Regions from separate parts of the Vreelandella sp. 162(4c) genome, predicted to be linked through region 2. Evidence: riboswitches for the same ligand, from Rfam matches in the RefSeq annotation. Region 2 holds a riboswitch; each other region holds the start of a gene.
What was found. A riboswitch is a leader RNA that binds a small molecule or an ion and turns the genes downstream of it on or off. The one in region 2 is predicted to bind thiamine pyrophosphate.
Positions count from the first base shown of each region.

Region 1: it holds a riboswitch for thiamine pyrophosphate, as region 2 does, so the genes downstream of both, tenA (thiaminase II) here and AC4EYZ_RS19690 (sodium:solute symporter family transporter) in region 2, are expected to answer to the same signal.
Region 3: it holds a riboswitch for thiamine pyrophosphate, as region 2 does, so the genes downstream of both, AC4EYZ_RS02620 (NUDIX hydrolase) here and AC4EYZ_RS19690 (sodium:solute symporter family transporter) in region 2, are expected to answer to the same signal.

Region 1 is NZ_CM176981.1:1,229,226-1,236,314, forward strand. It holds gene AC4EYZ_RS05600 (ABC transporter permease) at 1-574, shown strand, start outside; gene AC4EYZ_RS05605 (ABC transporter permease) at 584-1,417, shown strand; gene AC4EYZ_RS05610 (class II aldolase/adducin family protein) at 1,571-2,338, opposite strand; gene AC4EYZ_RS05615 (NAD(P)-dependent oxidoreductase) at 2,392-3,348, opposite strand; TPP riboswitch at 3,562-3,724, shown strand; gene tenA (thiaminase II) at 3,813-4,496, shown strand; gene thiC (phosphomethylpyrimidine synthase ThiC) at 4,528-6,432, shown strand; gene AC4EYZ_RS05630 (hypothetical protein) at 6,761-7,089, shown strand, end outside.
Region 2 is NZ_CM176981.1:4,284,728-4,291,816, forward strand. It holds gene AC4EYZ_RS19675 (CoA-acylating methylmalonate-semialdehyde dehydrogenase) at 1-557, shown strand, start outside; gene AC4EYZ_RS19680 (hypothetical protein) at 646-1,338, opposite strand; gene AC4EYZ_RS19685 (peroxidase-related enzyme) at 1,517-2,098, shown strand; TPP riboswitch at 2,223-2,328, shown strand; gene AC4EYZ_RS19690 (sodium:solute symporter family transporter) at 2,318-3,730, shown strand; gene corA (magnesium/cobalt transporter CorA) at 3,702-4,670, shown strand; gene AC4EYZ_RS19700 (NnrU family protein) at 4,835-5,413, shown strand; gene AC4EYZ_RS19705 (alcohol dehydrogenase catalytic domain-containing protein) at 5,459-6,649, shown strand; gene AC4EYZ_RS19710 (proline racemase family protein) at 6,649-7,089, shown strand, end outside.
Region 3 is NZ_CM176981.1:569,130-576,218, reverse strand. It holds gene AC4EYZ_RS02635 (zinc metallopeptidase) at 1-33, shown strand, start outside; gene AC4EYZ_RS02630 (class I SAM-dependent methyltransferase) at 183-917, opposite strand; gene AC4EYZ_RS02625 (thymidylate synthase) at 961-1,932, opposite strand; gene AC4EYZ_RS02620 (NUDIX hydrolase) at 1,996-2,559, opposite strand; TPP riboswitch at 2,617-2,720, opposite strand; gene cmoB (tRNA 5-methoxyuridine(34)/uridine 5-oxyacetic acid(34) synthase CmoB) at 2,907-3,929, opposite strand; gene cmoA (carboxy-S-adenosyl-L-methionine synthase CmoA) at 3,932-4,675, opposite strand; gene pgi (glucose-6-phosphate isomerase) at 4,835-6,517, shown strand; gene parE (DNA topoisomerase IV subunit B) at 6,784-7,089, shown strand, end outside.

The sequences.
Region 1 (7,089 bases), 2.4 Mb from region 2:
CAAACTGTACGGCAACAAGGTCGTTCGCGACCTGTTTGAAATCTACACTGTGGTCATTCGTGCCGTGCCCGAATTGGTGCTGATGCTGCTGTTCTACTATGTTGGCACCGATCTTTTAAGCCGTGCTTCAACCGCCATGGGGTTTGGCAGCGTCGATATCGACGGCCTGACCGCCGGGATTCTGGTAATAGGCTTGGTACAGGGCGGCTATGCGACCGAAGTCTTTCGCGGGGCCATTCTCGCCGTCCCCCGCGGGCAGACCGAGGCGGCCCACGCCTTTGGCATGTCGCCCGCCCAGGTGCTGCGTCGGGTCACGCTGCCAGCAATGACACCACATGCCCTGCCCGGCATGGCCAACCTGTGGATGATTGCCACTAAAGACACCGCCCTGCTTGCCGTCATCGGCTTCAGCGAGCTCACACTGGTCACCCGGCAGGCCGCTGGCGCTACGCAGCATTACATTATGTTCTTTCTGGCCGCGGGCGTGCTGTATCTGGCGCTAACGCTGATATCAAACGTGGCCTTGCGCCGCTTCGAACGCTACGCACGGCGTGGTCTTGTCTCTACACGCTGAACTCAAGGAATGCCTGTGTCTGACCCTCAAACTCTGGCGTCGCTTACCCGACCGTCGCGAACGCCCATGTTAACCAAACTGCCGGGCCTACTTGAGCCTCACCGTATTATCCTGCTTTTGATATTCATCGTCGGTCTGGTGGCCGCGATTCAACTGATGGACTGGAGCTGGCTACCCCGCTACTTGCCCAAGCTCTGGGAAGGCCTGCAGATGACTTTGATCATGCTGGTATCCAGCGTGGTGGTGGGCTTTCTGATTGCTTTGCCTTTAGGGCTTGCGCAAGTCAAAGGAGCGTGGCCGCTGCGATGGCTAGCCACCGGCTTCTGCACCGTCATCCGTGGCACGCCACTGCTACTGCAGCTATGGCTGTTCTATTTCGGGCTAGGAGCGCTGTTCGGCCAGTTCCCGGAAATTCGCGACTCCTGGGCCTGGGACTACCTGCGCCAGGCCTGGCCCTATGGTTTCATTGCCCTCACGGTGTCATTTGCCGCCTATCAGGGTGAGGTTATGCGCGGTGCCTTTGCCGGTGTACCGCATGGCGAGCTGGAAGCCGCCAAGGCTTTCGGCATGTCGCGTCGCAAGGTTTTTAGCCGTGTCTGGTTTCCGCGTGCTGTTCATCGTGCTCTACCAACGCTGACGGGCGAGATCATCCTGCAACTGAAATCCACACCGCTGGTTGCCACCATCACCGTGATGGACTTGTATGCCGTCATCACCCAGGTACGCCAGACCACTTACCTGACTTACGAACCGTTACTCTTCCTGGTCGCCGTCTACCTCTGCCTGAGCGGCGTCTTGATCGTTGGGCTGCGCTGGCTGGAAAACCGCGTACCACAACACTAATGGTCACGGGCCTGTGCGAGCATCACGTTTATCAACGCTAATTCAGGACGTGGCACAACCAAAAAGGGGCCGTCCAGTGGCCCCCTTTTGCTTGTGTAGATATTCGTATAGTTCTGATACTGGCTTGCTTGCCGTGCTGGCAACCGCGCCAATTTAGTCTTTGTAGCTTGGATCCAGCGCCTCAAGCGTGCGCAGGTGCGCGGCCCATTCGAGTTCAAGATCGCCGTCTTCATGAATAGTCTGGTCGTATTGGCGCGCCACGTGCCGCGCCACCTCTTCTGGCACCAGCCGTAAGGGCTGGCCAGTAGACTGCGCCGCCACCTGTAGCTCACAGGCACGCTCAAGATAAAACATATTGTTGAACATCTCTGCAGCCGACGCACCGGTCGTCAGCAGGCCATGGTTACGCAACACCAGCGCCGGGTTGTCGCCAAGGCTTGCCACTATTCGCTCACGCTCAGCCAGATCCAGGGCAATGCCTTCATAATCGTGGTAAGACACCCGTTCGTGAAACTGCAGCGCAATCTGGTTAAGCCGTGTTTCAAGGCCCGACTCCAGCGACGACACCGCCACGCCAGCGCGCGTGTGGGTATGCATCACCCAGGCCGCATGGTGGCTAGCAGTATGAATCGCGGAATGGATGGTGAAACCAGCCGGATTCACTTGTTCTGGGCTGTTATCAATCTTATGGCCATCAACGTCAATCTTCACCAGCGAAGAAGCCGTAATCTCCTCCCAACGCCAACCGTAAGGGTTGATCAGGAAACGTCCCTTCTCACCAGGCACCCGCGCGGTAATATGAGTGTAGATCAGATCCGTCATGCGATAGTGGGCGGCCAGACGATAGCAGGCTGCCAGCGCGATGCGGGTTTCTTGTTCGGCGTTGCTCGTCGTGGTGCGTTGAGACTTATCGAGACTCATCAGGTGTTCCTTTGCAGCAAAGTGATTGTCATGCAACGTGGTTAGCGTTTACGTCAGTAACCGCGCGCCCGATCAACGCCCATGGCAAGCGGCTGCCCATCGCGAAGGGCGCGGGCGGTGTCGACAACCTGCCCTGCGACCACCTCTGGCAACGAATCACTGGCAATGTGTGGTGTGATGCGCAGGCACTCATGCTGCCAGAAGGGATGATCCGCAGGCAGCGGCTCTGCACGGAACACATCCAGGCTCGCCCCACCCAAATGGCCGTGTTCGAGCGCTAGGAGAAGATCGTCCTCGACCAAGTGCTCACCCCGACCGATCTGCACCAACCAAGCGTCTTTGGCGAGCTTCGCGAACAGCGCCTTGTTAAGCACGTTTTCAGTGGTAGCCGTCAGTGGCAGCACATTGATCAGATAATCGGCGCCATCCGCTGCCGCCATGACAGCCCCGTCACCTGTCAGATAGGTCACGCCTTCAACCGGCGCTTGTGGCTCGCTGCGGCAGGCTACGTGTACAGAAAAGCCAAGCGCGGCCACCGCTTTCACCACGGCGCGCCCCATGGTGCCGTGTCCCAGCACCGCCACCTTTCTTGATGCTGGCGCGCGCATCGTCAATGGCGCCCAATGCGCCTTGGCAGCATTTTGCTCCAGGGTGGTGAACTCACGCTCACGATGGAGCACCTCATGCGCGGCAAAACCCGCCATCAAGTCGGCCTGATGTGGATCCCGCACCCGGGCGATATGTACTTCATCGCTCAGGCCAGGATGCGCCAGCAGGGCATCAACACCGGCACCGATAGACATCGCCAGCTCAAGATTAGGATAGCTCTCGAAAGCCTTGTCATTGGGCAACCAGCAGATCGCAAAACGCACATCTTCGGGGTTATCGATCTCATGGGGATGGCGCAGGACGACATCACTCGCTTCATCGCGCAAGGCGTTACCATAAATGGCATCAAGGTCGAGCGAATCACTGAGATAGACGCCTAAAATCGAGTTCGTGTTGGTCATGCAACTTCCTACGGTTCACATTCGAAATAGCAGTGGCTGTAAAACAGCCACTTGTTACTCAACTGTATAATAATTCACGTACCGATGCCATGAAACGCCATTACAGCACCTAAACTCTCATCGCTGTAATGATGCTAATAAATTGTTTCCCGATAACTTTCCATGTCATACACCCTTGCATCTCCCTCACCCGCCTCCTACACTCCACCAACGAACAGCTTGACGGGGTGCCGGTGAAATCCGGCTGAGATGGCGCAGGGCGTAGCAATTAATGCTGCCGAGCGCTGATCCCGCAGAACCTGATCCGGCTAATGCGCTGCTACTTACACAAGTTCGCAGCGAGGGTACCGGCGTAGGGATCAAGCGATGGCCACGGCTGCTCTCTCACGATCGCACGCCGCCCTTCTGCGCCACTCCCTCGATCTTTTTCGCCCGCCCTCCGGATCATTACCACCGGAGGAGTCATGGGCTACCGCTTTACTGATCTCACTACCGCTTGCCAGAAAGATTGGCGCGCCTATATTGAGCACGATTTTGTGCGCCAGCTAGGCACCGCCACGCTGCCCGGGGCGTCGTTTCGCCACTATTTAAAGCAGGACTACCTGTTTTTGATTCACTTCGCCCGCGCCTATGCGCTGGCTGCCTACAAAAGCCCCACCCTCGCCGATCTTCGCCAAGCCCATGAAGGCTTGAAAGCCATTGTGGATGTGGAGCTGGGCCTGCACGTGGGCTTTTGTCAGGAGTGGGGGATTTCCGAGCAAGAACTGGAGGAGCTTCCCGAAGCCAGAGCGACGCTTGCCTACACCCGCTATGTGTTAGATACCGGCAACCGCGGCGACCTGCTGGATTTGCACGTGGCGTTGGCCCCCTGCCTGGTGGGCTACGGCGAAATCGCCAACTGGCTAAACGCCCAGCCTTCCACCCTGCGCGGCGCGCAAAACCCTTACGACGCCTGGATAGCCATGTACGAAGGCGAGGAGTTTCAGGCCGCCATGCAGGCGGAGCTTGAATGGCTGAATATCCGCCTTGCCGACATTACCCCCGCCCGCTTTGCCGAACTGAGCAAGATCTTCCGCGACGCCACCCGCCTGGAAATCGACTTCTGGCAGATGGGCCTAGAGCTGATAGACCAAGACCTCACCCACTAATTCAGCAAAACAACACAAGGAAACAACCGTAATGACTAAGACCGTAACAAGCAAAACCAGCCACTTTTTAGCCGAAACCGCCCAGGTCGATGCCGCCGCCATTGCGCCGCTGCCCGGCTCACGTAAGGTATATATCGAAGGTTCGCGCCCGGATATCCGTGTGCCGTTCCGGGAAATTTCACTGTCGCCGACCAAAACCACCGGCATTGATGAAGAGAACCCGCCACTGCTGGTGTACGACACTTCAGGCCCCTATAGCGATCCGGATGCTAACAATGACCTGCGCCGCGGTCTGCCGGAACTACGCCGAGCCTGGATTGAAGAGCGTGACGATACCGAATTTCTATCAGGCCCCACGTCTGATTACGGCAACCGCCGCGCCAACGACCCGACGCTTGCCCAGCTGCGCTTTGATCTAACCCGCACACCACGCCGAGCAAAACCGGGCAAGAACGTGACCCAGCTGCACTACGCCCGCCAGGGCATTATCACCCCGGAAATGGAGTTTATCGCCTTGCGCGAAAACCAGCGCCGTCAAGCGCTAGGTACCGCTGAAGTAGAGCGCATTCTGGGCCATCAGCACAAAGGCCAGAGCTTTGGCGCCAGCCTGCCGGAAGAAATCACCCCTGAGTTTGTGCGTGATGAAGTCGCCAGAGGGCGGGCGATTATTCCCAATAACATCAACCACCCAGAAAGCGAGCCGATGATTATTGGCCGTAATTTCCTGGTCAAAATTAACGGTAATCTGGGTAACTCAGCGGTGACTTCTTCTATCGAAGAGGAGGTGGATAAGATGACCTGGGGCATCCGCTGGGGCGCGGACACCATTATGGATCTCTCCACTGGGCAGAACATCCACGAAACCCGCGAGTGGATTTTGCGCAACTCTCCGGTGCCGATTGGCACAGTGCCTATCTATCAGGCGCTGGAAAAGGTCAAAGGCGTGGCCGAAGACCTCACCTGGGAAGTCTTCCGCGATACGCTGATCGAGCAGGCCGAACAGGGCGTGGACTACTTCACCATTCACGCGGGCGTACTGCTGCGCTATGTACCGCTCACCGCCAAGCGGGTCACCGGCATTGTCAGCCGCGGCGGCTCGATCATGGCCAAATGGTGTTTGTACCATCACCAGGAGAGCTTCTTGTACACCCACTTCGAGGAGATCTGCGAGATCTGCAAGCAGTACGATGTGGCGTTCTCCCTCGGTGATGGCCTGCGTCCTGGCTCAGTGGCCGATGCCAATGACGAAGCACAGATGGCGGAGCTAAAAACCTTGGGCGAGCTGACCCATATTGCCTGGAAGCACGATGTGCAGGTGATGATCGAAGGCCCCGGCCACGTGCCCATGCACCTGGTGAAAGAGAACATGGATAAGCAGTTGGAATACTGCGACGAAGCGCCCTTCTATACCTTAGGCCCGCTGGTAACCGATATAGCCCCCGGCTACGACCACATTACCTCGGGCATTGGGGCGGCGATGATCGGCTGGTTTGGCTGCGCCATGCTCTGCTACGTCACCCCCAAAGAGCACCTGGGCCTGCCCAATAAAGACGACGTCAAAACCGGCATCATTACCTACAAGATTGCTGCCCACGCGGCGGATCTCGCCAAGGGCCACCCTGCAGCACAGCGGCGGGATAATGCACTCTCTAAGGCGCGCTTCGAGTTCCGCTGGGAAGACCAGTTCAACCTGGGGCTAGACCCGGATACTGCTCGGGAGTACCACGACGAAACCCTGCCCAAAGACTCCGCCAAGGTGGCGCACTTCTGCTCCATGTGCGGACCAAAGTTCTGCTCCATGAAGATCAGCCAGGAGGTGCGCGATTACGCCAACGAACATGGCCTAAACGGCGATCAGGAAGCGGTGATGAAAGGCATGGAAGAGCAGGCAGAGAAGTTCCGCAACAAAGGCAGTGAGCTGTATCAGGAAGTTTAAAATAGCGACTTACTGAACAGCGTCGCAACTATATGTGGCCCTTGAGTCTTAGAAAAACTCAAGGGCCACTTTACATATCTACTTGCAACGGGTCAGACACTGCATGTTTTTCTGGCTTTGCAATTCCTTATAGAGTTCCCGTTCAACGACCTCAACTGTTGCCGCGATCAGGCTTCTAAGTACAAATAACCATTTACTGAATTTTCTCTAAAAGTATTTATCGCTCAAGTAGATTAATTATACATTGCTCGTGTATGATTCTCATTTGCGCAGCGCTCTGTTACGGCGTTCTATTTAAAACCAACACCATTCAAAGAACCGATTCCAGATGAAAACCAAACTTTCCTTGGCGGTAACCGCGGCTCTGCTCAGCGCAGGCTTATTAACCGGCTGCAGCGATGATAACGAACCAACAGCCGCAGGCACACAGGAGGAAGCGCCGAAAAATAATGCAGCTCTCATGCTGAAATATATTCCGGCTGACTCTCCCTACTTCATGGCAACACGTGAAGCAATGCCTGAACAAGATGCTTTTGATCGTTATCAACGCATGCAACCCAAGGCTAGCATTGAGTCTAGTCTGGATGAGCTACGCGAGACACTGCCCGAGATAGACGATGAAGTGATGCATTCGTTGATGACGGTATTGATCGCCAT
Region 2 (7,089 bases):
CTCAGCTTGATGCGGACTTGGGCCCGCTGGTGTCACCTGCTGCCCGTGATCGTGTACTACGTTTAATCGATGCAGGGGAGAAAGAGGGCGCCAAACTGATGGTTGATGGTCGCAAGGTTCAGGTAGAGGGTTACCCCAACGGTAACTTCGTGGGGCCGACCTTGTTTGCCGATGTAACCGCCGATATGACCATTTATCGCGAAGAGATTTTTGGCCCCGTGCTGTGTGTGGTCAGTGTTGAAACCCTGGATGAGGCGATTGCCTTTATCAATGCCAATCCCAACGGCAACGGTACCTCCATCTTTACTAACTCAGGCTGGGTAGCGCGCCGGTTTGAAACCGATATCGATGTTGGACAAATTGGTATTAACGTGCCAATCCCCGTACCGGTCGCTTACTTTAGTTTCACCGGGTCAAGGGCTTCAAAGCTGGGCGATTTAGGGCCCAATGGTAAGCAGGCGATTGCATTCTGGACACAAACAAAAACCGTAACGGCACGTTGGTTTGAACCCGAGAATGTTTCCAGCGGTATTAATAGCACGATTTCGCTGGGTTAAAAAAGTGGCGCTAACTGGCTCCGCTTAAGCGGGGCCAGTTGCTAACGAGGTCGGTTAACCGCTTGGCAGATCAAGCCAGGTGGCTGGCTTAAAAGTTGTCAAACAGCGGAAGGCTCTCTTCAAGCAGCTGTTCAATGGGGCCGAGCTGGCTTTCATGCAATACTAACAGCGACTCCTTACCCATAAAGTGTTCAGCGGGGGGGACGAGCAGAGCAAACTCACCCTCTTCAAGGTGAAACTCATGTATTTCGCGCATTCCCAGCGGAGTTACACACTGCGTGCAGCGGTAGGTGTCATCTTCGCCATAAATCAGCCGATGGTACATTTTAAACAGCGTATATAGTGCCAAACCACCCTCAAAGGCTGGCCAGCGCGCAGGGGTCTCGCGAATATCGTTGGTAAGGTCTTGCCCTTCGGCTTCGGCGTCTGCAATTGCATTGGCAAGCGGGGCGGCAAGAATGGCGCTGTTGTCGGCAGGTAACGGCGTGTTGTGCTTAGAAGCGTGTTCAAAATCTTGTACAGCGCGCTTAAAGTCAGGAACGCCATCAAGAGTATAGTCGACATGCTGGAGGTCTTCGGGCTCACAGCCGCCATTTTCCCAGCCATGAATGACGCGAAGTGTCATTTGACCCCGTGTCATTGGGCGGGCAAGCAGCATATGCAGCATTATACGAATGTGCAGCTGACGCTCATCGGTATCATTTTCAAATGCTCGGTAAGGGTCAGTAAACAGCTCGTTTAGACGACCGGGGGTATGTTCCTTGGCTTCGTTATGGCTCATGACAGTGTCCCTTTGAACGAACTGTTTATTAAGAGTAGCGCATGTTTTTTTGTCACAGAACGAATCTTCAGTATGGCGAGTAGGGCGGCTGAATAAAAGCCTCTTAATTCAGCTTTTTGTTACACAACCGCTAAGCCGTTTTTATGAGATGGCTAAACTTAACAAGAAAGAGGTGAGCATGTCTTCATCATTAAGTCGTTTTAACGTGCCTGAAACATTGGATGACCTGCCTGACGATATTCGCAATACCATTTTGACCGTTCAGGGTAAAGCGGGTTTTGTGCCCAATGTCTTTCTGATGTTGGCCCATCGCCCTGCTGAATTTCGTGCTTTTTTTGCCTATCACGATGCGTTGATGGAGCGCGAATCAGATACCCTCACCAAAGCCGAAAAAGAGATGATTGTAGTGGCTACCAGCGCACGTAATCGCTGCCTATATTGTGTGGTTGCTCACGGGGCACTGGTGCGCATTTACAGTAAAGACCCGCTACTCGCTGACCAAGTGGCGATCAACCATCGGGTGGCGCCGATTAGCGAGCGCCACCGGGTGATGCTCGATTTCGCCATGCACTGTGCCATCGATGTGGGTGAAATGACTGATGAATGGCTTGCCCGCCTGCTGGAAGTAGGCTTTAGCCAAGAGGATTGCTGGGATATAGGCGCGATCGCGGCGTTTTTTGGCTTGTCGAATCGGTTGGTTACCCTGGCAGGTACGCCACCCAATGAGGAGTTCTACCTGATGGGGCGAGTGCCTCGCTAAGAGGCGACCAGCGCACCTTAACTTTACTAAGCTATGATTTTGATTGAGAATAGTTCTTGAGACAGCGCTTCGAAAAGTACCCAAAAACGTACTTAGAAAAAGCGCTTAGCAAAACACCTACATTCACTGTCGCCAGGGGAGCCCTGCATAAAAGGGCTGAGATGCGGCTACGCAGACCCTGGAACCTGATCCGGTTCGTACCGGCGGAGGAAGTGCGACATGCTTTACCTAACGTTAGCCGTGCTTGGTGCGGCGCTGTGCTGCTTTGCTTACTTAGGCCTCCGGGCTCGCTGGGTGAATGGCCCACTTGATGACTATGTCACCGCCCGTAACTCGCAAACGGCATCTACCCTGGGGCTCTCCTTCCTTGCCTCCGGCATGGGCGCATGGATTCTCTTTGCTCCTCCTGAAATCGGCGCCTTTGTTGGCCCGCTGGCCCTGGCAGGCTATGCATTAGGCTCTGCGCTGCCGTTTATCGTCTTGGGGCTGTATGGGCCGAAGATTCGCCGGGCGCTGCCCGAGGGGCGCAGCATCGCCGAGTTTGCCGAAGCGTGCTATGGCCCTGGTGTAAGGCGCTGGGTAACGCTGGTATCAATCGCCTATATGGCGTGCTTTTTAGCTGCCGAGCTAACCGCTATTGGCGCCATTACCGCGCTGCTTTCCGATGTGCCCCCCGCACTGGTGATTATTGGCGTGGCGCTTACCACGCTCATCTATACTGCGGCAGGTGGTCTACGGGCCAGCCTTGCCACTGACCGTTGGCAGGCGTGGTTGTTACTGGTACTGCTGTGTGTGGTCGGTGGCATGGCCCTATGGCGGCTTCCCACTATTCCCAACGAGGCTGCGCTTCCTGCCATTCCCATCACCAGTGCGCTCAGCGTAGCGTTAACGCTAGTGATCGCGGTTACCGCGGCCAATCTCTTCCATCAAGGCTATTGGCAGCGCGTGTGGGCCGCTCAAGACGATCAAAGCCTGGGGCGCGGGGCATGGTTAGGTGGCGCAATGACGGTAGTCGTCATCATGGTGATTGGTGGTCTAGGTGTATTGGCCGCGATGAGTGGTGTGCCATTAGGCGAGCCGCCGATGCCATTTTTTGCCCTGTTAAGTGATGCTCCTGTTTGGCTGACGCTACCCGCCTTGGTATTAGCGGTGACCTTGGTGGCCTCCAGCGTTGATACGCTGCAAAATGGTATTGCCTCGTTGGTGGTCGCGCGCAGCGAGCAGCAGGGCGTATCACTGGTGGCTGCCCGCTGGGTGACAGTGGTAGTAATGGTACCGGTGGTATTAATTGCCTTGCAGGGGTTGTCAGTACTGCGTCTGTTTTTGATTGCCGACCTGCTGTGTGCTGCCATTGTGGTACCTGTGCTGTTGGGCCTGTGGCAACGAATGACGCCACTGGCCGCCATTGTAGGTGGCATCGCGGGGCTGCTGGGTGCCATTCTCCCAGGGTGGTTAAGCCAAGGAAGCTTGGTCGCCGGGATGGTGGCCGCCAGTTTTCCGGGCAGTGTCCCTACCTTGGGGCCATTCGTCGGGGCGTTAATCGCCTCAACGCTGGTGAGTGTGTTGTTAGCCTACTTAACGCTAGCTATTCGCAAGGACATCCATGATTCGAACTCTTCTGACTACCCCTGAAGGTGAGACCCACGAGGGGGATGAAAGCCTGTTGGCTGTCTGGCAGACGACGCCTGGCAGCCATATCTGGATCGATATGCAGGGCGAGTCCCAACAAAGCGAGCGGGCGATTTTAGAGGCGTTTGAGTTTCACCCCATGGCGATTCAAGATGCCCACAAAGAGCGCCATCCGCCAAAAATTGAAGAGTTTGATAATCACACCTTGATTATTTATCGTGGCATCTCCTCCTTTGATGCCGAACTAAACTATCTGCCTCAACAGGTCTGTTTCTTTGTGGGGGAGCGATTTCTGGTCACCCTCCATCCCGGCCAAGCGCTCTCCATAGAACGGCTATTCAACGAGCACGGTAAAGCCCTGCTGGCCCATTCGCCGGAACATGTCGCGCTGCGGGTGATGTATATTTCTGCGGGCTTTTATATCGATAGCCTGCTTGAGTTCGAAACGGCGTTAAGCGATCTGGAAGACGAACTGCTGGAAAATGGTAATGATGTGCTAATGCGCAAGATCATCACTTACCGTTCCCGGCTGGTTAAAATGCGCCGCATCTTTAGCTACCACCAGGGGATTACCCAAGAACTCACCGCTTATGACTATGAGCATTTACCGCGGGAAGAGAGCGAAACCCTGCACGCCATCAACGATGTAGCGGATCGCTTCGAACGCCTCTACACATTGACCCAAATGTACTACGACATTTGCGGTGACCTAATCGATGGCTATATCTCTATTTCCTCCCACCAGCTAAATATCACCATGCGGGTGCTCACGGTGATTACCGCGATTTTTGTGCCGCTCACGTTTATTGCCGGGATTTACGGTATGAACTTCGAAAATATGCCCGAGCTGCGTTATCAGTATGGCTACTTTTTTGTCTGGGGAGCCATGTTGGGTATTGCGGGTGTCATGATTTGGCTATTTAAGCGCAAGCATTGGTTTTAAGGACAGGTTTTAAGGACGGGGTTTAGTCTCCCCATAGAACGACTCCAGGAAACAAAAAGTTGACCCATGCATAGGTGGTCGGTGGCTGAGTGTGGCATCCTCTCCAGCGACCAAGACTATAAGGCATAAAGCCGTCGACTAGCGTTTTCACTGGGAGTTGTTCCATGACGATTATGATTATCGGGCTGCTGATTTTTTTAGGCAGCCACTCTGTACGTATCTTTGCTGAAAACTGGCGTCAGCAGCAGATTGCGAAACATGGCGAAACCACTTGGAAAGTCGCCTATTCGGCGGTATCCATCGTTGGCTTGGCCATTGCTATATACGGTTTTGGCCAGATGCGCCTTGATCCCATCTATATCTGGTACCCGCCAATGGGAATGCGCCATGCGGTGGCGCTGCTGATGGTGCCGGCCTTTATTATGCTGGTGGCGGCATACATTCCGCATAACGCGATTAAGGCCAAACTTGGCCATCCGATGATGCTGGCGGTGAAAGTCTGGGCTTTTGCTCACCTGCTGGCCAACGGTCGCTTGGGTGATATTATCTTTTTTGCTGCCTTTCTTATCTGGGCTATCCTGGCGTTCAAAACCGCCAAAAAGCGTGGTCGTCTTACGCCACCAGCGCCCGTTAGCACTAATAAAATGGCCACCATTGCTACCATACTCGTCGGCTTGGTAGCGTATGTGGTGTTTGCCTTTTACTTGCACACAGTGCTGATTGGCGTTCCTGTTTTTAGCTAATCTGTTTTTAGCAGTTTGACGTTAGCCCAACCTAGGAGTCACTCCATGGCCGAGACGACACACACGGTGCCCACCACAATGGCTGCTATGCTCTTGGTTGGACATGGCGGTATAGAAAAGCTGGAATACCATCAGGGTGTCGCCACGCCGCAGCCCAAGGCGGGCGAAGTGCTGGTGCAGGTGACCGCCACGGCGAAGAACAACACGGATCGCAAGGCGCGTGAAGGGCTGTACCCTACCAAGGACAAAGGCGATGTTACCTCCTTTGCCATGGGTGGTACGCCAACCTTAACTTTCCCGCGTATTCAAGGCGCTGACGTCGCAGGCCGCATAGTGGCGGTGGGAGAGGGCGTTGACGCCGGGCGCATTGGTCAGCGAGGTTTGCTGGATTTTAATATTTACGCCGATGAACGCCGTGATATTAATCTAACCCCGGATTACTACGGCCATGGAGCCGACGGCGGCTTTGCTGAGTATATCGCCGTGCCTGCTGATCAGTTTTATCACGTGCCCAACTCTGAGCTTCACGACGCTGAACTGGCCTCAATGGGTATGTGCTCTTATCAAACGGCTTACCATATGATGACTGCCGCCAAGGTGAGTGCTGGCGAGCGTGTGCTGGTCAGTGGCGCTAGTGGTGGTGTGGGCACCGCGCTCATTCAGCTCTGCCGTATTGTGGGAGCGGTTCCGTATGCCGTTAGCCAGTTAGATAAAGCCGAGGCGCTCAAAGCACTAGGCGCAGAAGCGGTCATTGATCGTGGCGACCTGCCGACGTTTGTTGACCGAGTGCTGGAAACCACAGGCGGTAAGCCAATCGATGCGGTGATGGACTTGGTCGGCGGTGAGATGACCAACCTGTTTATCGACACCATGATTGTCGATATGCAGGGGCGTAAGAGCTACCCCCGTCTCTCTATTGCCGGTGCCAGCGGTGGGAACCTTAGCGAAATGATGTGGACCCGCGTGTATCTTTATCAAGTACAGATATTTGGCGTTTCCCATGGCACCCGAGAAGAGGCCGAACAGCTGGTGGCGTGGATTCGCAGCGGGGAATTAAAACCGGTACTTCACGCCGCTTTTAAGCTTTCTGACCTGCATGCCGCCGAGCGCTATTTTGTTAACCGGGGCAGCAATTATCTGGGCAAAATTGTGCTTGTTCCCGATGCTCAGTGGGCATCTCACGGTGCGCCGTTCGCCCTTGAGAATCCTTCTTCTTCCGTTCAGGAGCGCCGCTAGTGCATAACCTTCATACCATCCAGCTAATGGACACTCATGCCGGTGGTGACGTTAGCCGTATCGTCACAGGGGGTATTGATGTTCTGCCTGGCGCCACCGTTCGCGAGCAGATGGAGTACCTGCGTGATGACGCCGACGGTTTGCGCCGCCTGCTGCTCGAAGAGCCCTACGGCATTCCGGAAATGTCGGTCGACTTGTTGGTGCCGGCCACTCACCCTGAGGCGGTGGCGGGTTACATCATTATGGAAGTGATGGGGTACCCTATTTACTCCGGCTCCAACACGCTGTGTACCGCTACAGCGGTGCTGGAGAGCGGCATTGTGCCCAAGCAGGAAGGCATACAGCGCTTTAAGCTGGAAGCGCCGGCGGGGCTAGTGCAAATCGAAGCGAAGGTGCATAACGGTGTGGTGGAGTCGGTTACTTGTGGTGGCCTGCCCAGC
Region 3 (7,089 bases), 1.8 Mb from region 2:
CTGGGGCGCTGGCTGGTGATTTTGCGGCGGTGAGCGTGTATTGAAGCTGTGTTTTCAGTGCCACTAAGTGTCTATGCATAATTTTTCGTGCATTAAAGGTTATAAAAAAATCAGTAGCTTACTAGATATTTATACCTGATTTACTTTTGCATAGGCACTTAGTTAATACCTATTGTCTGTCTTTATTGCTTTGTGGCGCGCAGTAGAATATAGGGTTTTGTGTCCTGTAGAGTGCGGAATTCACTCGTATGAACTGGCAACTGCGAATTGTCAAATGGTAGATTACGCTCTGTGGTTAGTGAAAGCCCCGCTGCGGCGAATGTATTTCGATATGTGGATAAACCCCATTGTTTGTCGACAATCTCTAATGGTTGCTGCCTTCCCGGTATCGTGAGGTAGACTGGGCGATTATCTCCGTCTTGATAGGAAATACCATGCTCTCCATTGCGGTAGGTCGGATAATCGACTCCGGTGGTTTGAGGATGAGTGTCGAGGATGTAATAGGAGCCGCCAGGTTTAAGTACGCGCATTACTTCCGTAGTGATGCGTACTAGTTCACGTCTTTCGGGAATGTTAATAAACAGAAAACAACTAATGACAGCTTCAAAACTGTTATCAGGAAATGGCAAATTTGGACCATGGATTTGCTCAAAGCGAAGACGGTTAGTGCCTGCGGATATTGCTTTTTCAATCATTGTTGGAGAGATGTCAACACCGGTGACATAGTCGAATCCGTCGTCTCTTAATCTTCTGGACACTTTGCCGCTGCCACAGCCGTAGTCCAATACACTAATTCCCTTGCCATAAGAGCAGGTTAACTCCGCGATGAGTGGTTGATAGCCAAAAGCATTCTCCACCCAATCATCATAAGCGTCAAAAAGCTCGGCGATATTTTGTTCAGTCCAATTAGTATTCATAAAAATAAATCCCCTAATATTTGCTCATGTATGAATGCTTGTACTATCCCCAGCGATTAATAAGAAACGGTTGATAGTAGGGGTTAATTATCTCTAACGCCTTTTGAGGCAGCGCATTCCCTATCTTTATTTGGCGATAGATCCAGAACAACATCAGCACATCTCGCCAATACGTCGTTAGGTTAAGATTAGCCATATCATTAAACGTCAACAAGCCGCTACGGATCTCTGACTCATATTCCAATAGTTTGCGTATGGTAGTCGGGGAGGTGCCAATTGGCATTAAAGGTACTGTGCCTGGCTGGGGTATAGTTTCATTACTATTCAAAAGTTCAAGCGCACGCTCATGTGTGCTTTCATAGACGTGAATAGAACCAACTTGATGTGTGTAGTGACCGATTTTGCAGCCTATGCGGGCAGCAATATACTCTTGCAAGAAAGTAAAAGAGAAAATATCGTTCAGCATGCCAACGTAGGCATCATTTGCACGCATATAGCTGACCATGTTCAACTTTTCTTCGCGGAGTAGCAACTGAAGACCCAAGGTACATGAAACGTCGATATTGCGTCGATAAAGATCTTCTTCCGCACTAAATATTTGAAGGACAGCGCGCTTACTGTCGGGATCGTCATTTTTAAGGATATCAATCACTCGTTCGATTTGATCGAGCGTGTCTGCACCAAAGTTTTTAAGACGAGCTCCGTAACCAGTACCAGGTAAGCTTATACCATCTGGGCTGTAGCGTTGCATTGAAGGGGCGTACCAGGAAATAAATGCTAAGTCGTTTTTACCTGATAAATACCATAACGCTTCTGCATAATTAAAAACAATATTTTGTTTGCGTATTTTGCTTAGACAAAAACGATCAGGAGGATTGTCGAGTCGGATATTGAAGCCAATGAGTTCTCGCTCTTTATTTCCTCTAGGTGAGTTAACATATTCATATTCAAAGCAAATTTTATGCAGTGTATCTCTGTAGAGGCTGGTGAAATTCGTATAATGTTTGTGCATCATTATATTCATCTCTTTCGGTGGGCAAAGAGGCGTATTTTGCTGATACGAATGATGGCGAGTAGTTTAAAAAGCTGAATTGGAGCCGTGAATCGCGTTTGATTTTTCTTTGATGGCCAAACTGTGCAAATTAAAGGCTTTCACGACAGTATCTGCGACGTGATCAGCTAAGGCTTCATTGAAGTTGAGTTCTCCGTTTATAACTTTCGCCCAGCGGCAGTCCGCAGCATCATCACCAGGCCGTAGCTCGCCATCAACGTAGTGACATAAAAGGGCAACCAAGGCGAAGTGGTGGTGACTTCCCTCTGGGTCATATCCGATTACTTCTACTACATCAATTAACGGTCCTACCAATGCTGTGATACCGGTTTCCTCCATTAATTCGCGCTTTGCTGCACAATGTAGGCTTTCTCCCGGTTCCACTGATCCTCCGGGGAAGCCCCAAGTGCCCCGTTGAGGTTCTTTACTGCGTTGGACGAGGAGAACTTCATTATTACGCAGAGTTACGGCGATTGCTGCCAAGCGTGGCTTGGCAAGTACGGAGTTCAGGCGGTTTTTATCAGACGTGTTAAAAGGGGAGGTACTACTGAGCGTAGATGCGTTAGCGGGCGTTGAGTTACCTTGCGACACGATACACTCCTGCATTGAGATTCGGATAATACAGGCGTAGGTGTCAAAACAGATTCATATATGGTTTATGTCCGTTCCTACGCCGGTATCAGCCGGATCAGGTTCAAAGGGTTTGGATAACTCCATCTCAGCCTGAATAACAGGCACCCCTCGGAAAAGTTACTGTTACTATGAGTTTTAGTATAAGTCAATATTTGGGGGGGGCAATTCAATGCGGCTTGGCGGACGCCGGGGCGGTTTTGACACCTTCTTCGCACACTTGGCTAACGGCTAACGGCTAACGGCTAACGGCTAACGGCTAACGGCTAACGGCTAACGGCTAACGGCTAACGGCTAACGGCTAACGGCTAACGGCTAACTTGGCCCGGCTTATTCGCCAAAATCACCGCCCGCCGCGGTGCAGGGTAGCCTTCAATGGTGCGGGTGCGGTCGTTGGGGTCGAGAAAATCAGCCAACGATTGGTAGGTCATCCACTCCGTCGAGCGCTGCTCGTCTAACGTGGTAACGGCTTCATCGACCACGCGCACGTTGGTAAAGCCGCAGCGCTCCAGCCAGTGGCAGAGTGCTTGAGAAGAGGGCAGGAAGTAGACGTTGGGCATGGCGGCGTAACGTTCGCCGGGCACAAATACGGTCTGCTCGTCGCCTTCGACTACCAGGGTTTCTAGCACCAGCTCGCCGCCCGGAACTAACGTGGCTTTTAGCTGCTGAAGATGTTCCAACGGGGCAGGGCGATGGTAGAGCACGCCCATGGAAAATACCGTATCGAAAAAGCCCAGGTTCTCCGGCACATCTTCTATACCCACTGGTAAAAACTGAGTTCTGCCGTCATCGGTATCGCCGACGAAGTGGCGTACCGCCTGAAATTGCCAGTAGAAGCGCGGCGAAGGGTCAATTACTAATACGAAAGCAGCCCCTGCCCCAGCCATCCGCCAGGCGTGGTAACCGCTGCCACCCCCCACGTCGAGTACCTTACGGTATTTTAGCGGCGCCAAGTGGGGAGCCACTCTTTGCCACTTCCAGTCAGAGCGCCACTCGGTGTCGATATAAATGCCGCCTAGCTGAAAAGGGCCTTTACGCCATGGGGCAAGCTTTCTAAGCAGGTTAAAGCATTGGCGCTGCTGGCTATCGCTAAGATCGAGATCAACGCTGACGGTGTCGCTGTTTAAATCCACGCGCCGCTCGGCGGGCAGCACCGGAAGCTTGGCCACGGCTTTTTCCCAGGCGGATAAATCGCCGTGGCGGCTACGGTCAAGCCCGTGAGCTAACTGCTCGGGAAGCTTCGCTAACCAGGGCGTTAGTGAGGCATCAAGCGTAGCTTGATCTAAAAACGCCTGATAAATTGCGCGATGATCGTCGGGTAGTGGCGCCACCTTTAACCCTCCTTAAACGCAATCAGCGAGGCAAAGTTAAGGTACTGGAACCAGGTCATCGAACGTGGAAAACCTGCTTGTTTCAAACGACCATGAAGTGCATCGAGGGTATCCGGCACCAGTACGTTCTCAAGAGCGGTGCGCTTCTGGCTGATTTCCAGATCACTGTAGCCATTGGCGCGCTTGAAATCGTGGTAGCGTTCTACCCGCCAGGCGTTGTCGCGCTCGTCGGCGTCGACGGTTTTCTCCGAGAGAATCAGCACGCCGCCGGGTTCCAGCGCTGCATAAAGCCGCGCCAGTAGTGCATCGCGGTCGGCGGCGGGTAGAAACTGTAGGGTAAAATTGAGAATGATCATGCCCGAAGATGCATACTCGAGGGTACGAATGTCGGCTTCTTCGACCTGCATAGCGTACGCTGGGCACTCGTCAGCAAAGGTTTGCCGAGCCTGGGCGACCATGGCGGGCGATAGGTCAACGCCCGTATAGCGAAAGGCGTCAGGCGCCAGCGCCCCTGCCAGCGCAAGGCCGGAAGCGCCCAGCGAACAGCCTAGATCATAGACATGGGCGCCATGGCGCAGGTGGCGCTGGGCAATTAAGCTCAACATGCCAAGAATTTGCCCGTAGCCGGGTACCGATCGGCGGATCATGTCAGGAAAGCAGGCGACCACCTTTTCGTCGAAAGAGAACCGCGCGACTCGGTCAAGGGGTGTCGAAAAGATAGCGTCACGGTAAGATGCATCACTCATGGGCAAGCCGGGATCATGGAAAAGGCGTGCTAGTTTACGCGCCCTTAATTGACTAGAACAGGCCTGTCTAGCACAGACTCACATAGAACAGCCCTGTTTAAGGTTATTAACCTGTTTAATGAACCCCGCTGCAAGGATCGACGCCACTGGAGAAGCTAAATGGCCTCAGCATCAAGCGCTACACCCGATACGTTACCGGCATGGCAGACGTTAAAGCATCACGCTGAAACGCTGCAGCATGTCCACTTGAAAACGCTGTTTGGCACCGAGCCTTCCCGCTGGGAAAGCTTTACTCGCCAGGTGGCGGGCTTGACGCTAGATCTTTCCAAGCAGCGCTGGGATGATGATACCCTCGAACATCTGTTTACGCTGGCTAGTGAAGCGGGCGTACCCTCTGCTATTGAAGCGCTGTTGAGCGGTAAGCGAGTGAACGTCAGCGAAAACCGCCCGGCGTTACATACGGCTCTGCGTTTACCCGCTGATGCGACGCTGGAGGTTGAGGGTGAGGATATTGTCGCTGCCGTACACGAAAGCCTTGCTCAAATGGAGCGCTTGGTCAGTCGGCTGCACGCAGGGCAGTGGCGTGGTGCCACCGGCAAGCCGATTCGGCATGTGGTTAACCTGGGCGTAGGCGGTTCAGATCTGGGCCCGTTAATGGTTACCCATGCGTTGGCAGATTTTCGGCCCAAAGATATTCATCCGGTTGAGGTGCATTTTGCCTCCACCATGGATGGCTCCCAGCTAGCGGACTATCTGAGCCGGTTGAATCCTGAAACTACTATCTTTGTGTTGTCATCCAAGTCGTTCACCACCATTGATACACTTTCCAACGCTAACACCGCACGGGAGTGGTTACTTAGCCGCTTGACCCAGCATGGTGCGACGCCGATTAGCGCTGAGTTGGTGGTGCGTCAGCACTTTATTGGTGTGTCGGCGAGCCCTGAGAAAATGACCGAGTGGGGCATTGCGGAGGATCACCAGTTAACCTTTTGGGAGTGGGTCGGCGGGCGCTACTCGCTGTGGGGCACCATTGGCTTGCCGATTGCGCTGGTGGTGGGGATGGCGAATTTCCGCGAGTTTTTAGCCGGTGCGCACGCCATGGATCGCCATTTTGCTGAGGCAGAAATGGCGGAGAACCTGCCCGTGCTGCTGGCGTTAGCGGGCATCTGGAATGTCAATTTCCTGGATATCCGCGCGCACTCCATTCTGCCCTACGATGGGCGCTTGGAGTATTTCGCCGCCTATCTTGAACAGCTTGAGATGGAGTCCAACGGCAAGTCGGTTACCCGTCAAGGCCAGCCGATTAACTACTCCACCTGCCCTGTGCTCTGGGGGCAGTTGGGCCCCAACGCCCAGCACGCGTTTTATCAGCTATTACATCAGGGAACTCAACCAGTGGTGTGCGATTTTATCGCGCCGCTCAAGCGGTACGATGAGGTGGAAGACCCGGATACCCGCCGCCATCTTAAAACCCAGCATCGCTTGGCACTGGCCAACTGTTTTGCGCAGTCCCGCGTATTAATGCTTGGTGATGACGCTTTGGAGGACGACGGCCCACGGCCAGAGCATAAGCGTTATCGTGGTAACCAGCCCTCGACGACGGTGCTGCTTGACCAGCTCACCCCAGCGACCCTTGGTTCGCTTATCGCGCTTTACGAGCACAAAGTCTTTGTTCAGGCGGTGATTTGGGATATCAACCCGTTCGATCAGTGGGGCGTTGAGCTAGGCAAACAGATTGCCACGGATACTCAAAAGATTATCGACCATGAGGGAGATCTATCGCGGATGGATGCTTCTAGTAAGGGATTGATTGAAGCATTTTGGGCGGCTGAGCAGGAGTGAATTAAGCAGATAGCGAGCTGGGGCTAACCCGGCGACAGGTCTACGAGGAGGCGCTGTAAACCCATCCATGGGCGCTACATTTGCCATCCATGGCAAATGACCTCCTCTGCGACCTATCCCCGGCGCCCCTGGTAACAAGCATGAAGCATGGCTAGATATACAGCTTTTTGCTTTTCCGCTATCCTGTGCCTCTTTGCCAGCCGCCAATCACTCGTTTCAGCAATCAATATGGCTGCCAGTACGATTTTTCAGGGAACCGACGTTACATGACTCAGTTTGATGCCTCTCAGTACGGCGCGAGTTCCATCGAAGTCCTGTCGGGCCTCGAGCCGGTACGTAAGCGTCCCGGTATGTATACCGACACCACACGCCCCAACCACCTTGCTCAGGAAGTGATTGATAACAGCGTCGATGAAGCGCTAGCGGGCCACGCCACCATGATTAACGTCGTGCTGCATAGCGACGGCGGGATTGAGGTGCAGGATAATGGCCGTGGTATGCCCATCGACCTACACCCTGAACACGGTGTTTCGGGCGTTGAACTGATATTTACCAAATTGCACTCGGGTGGC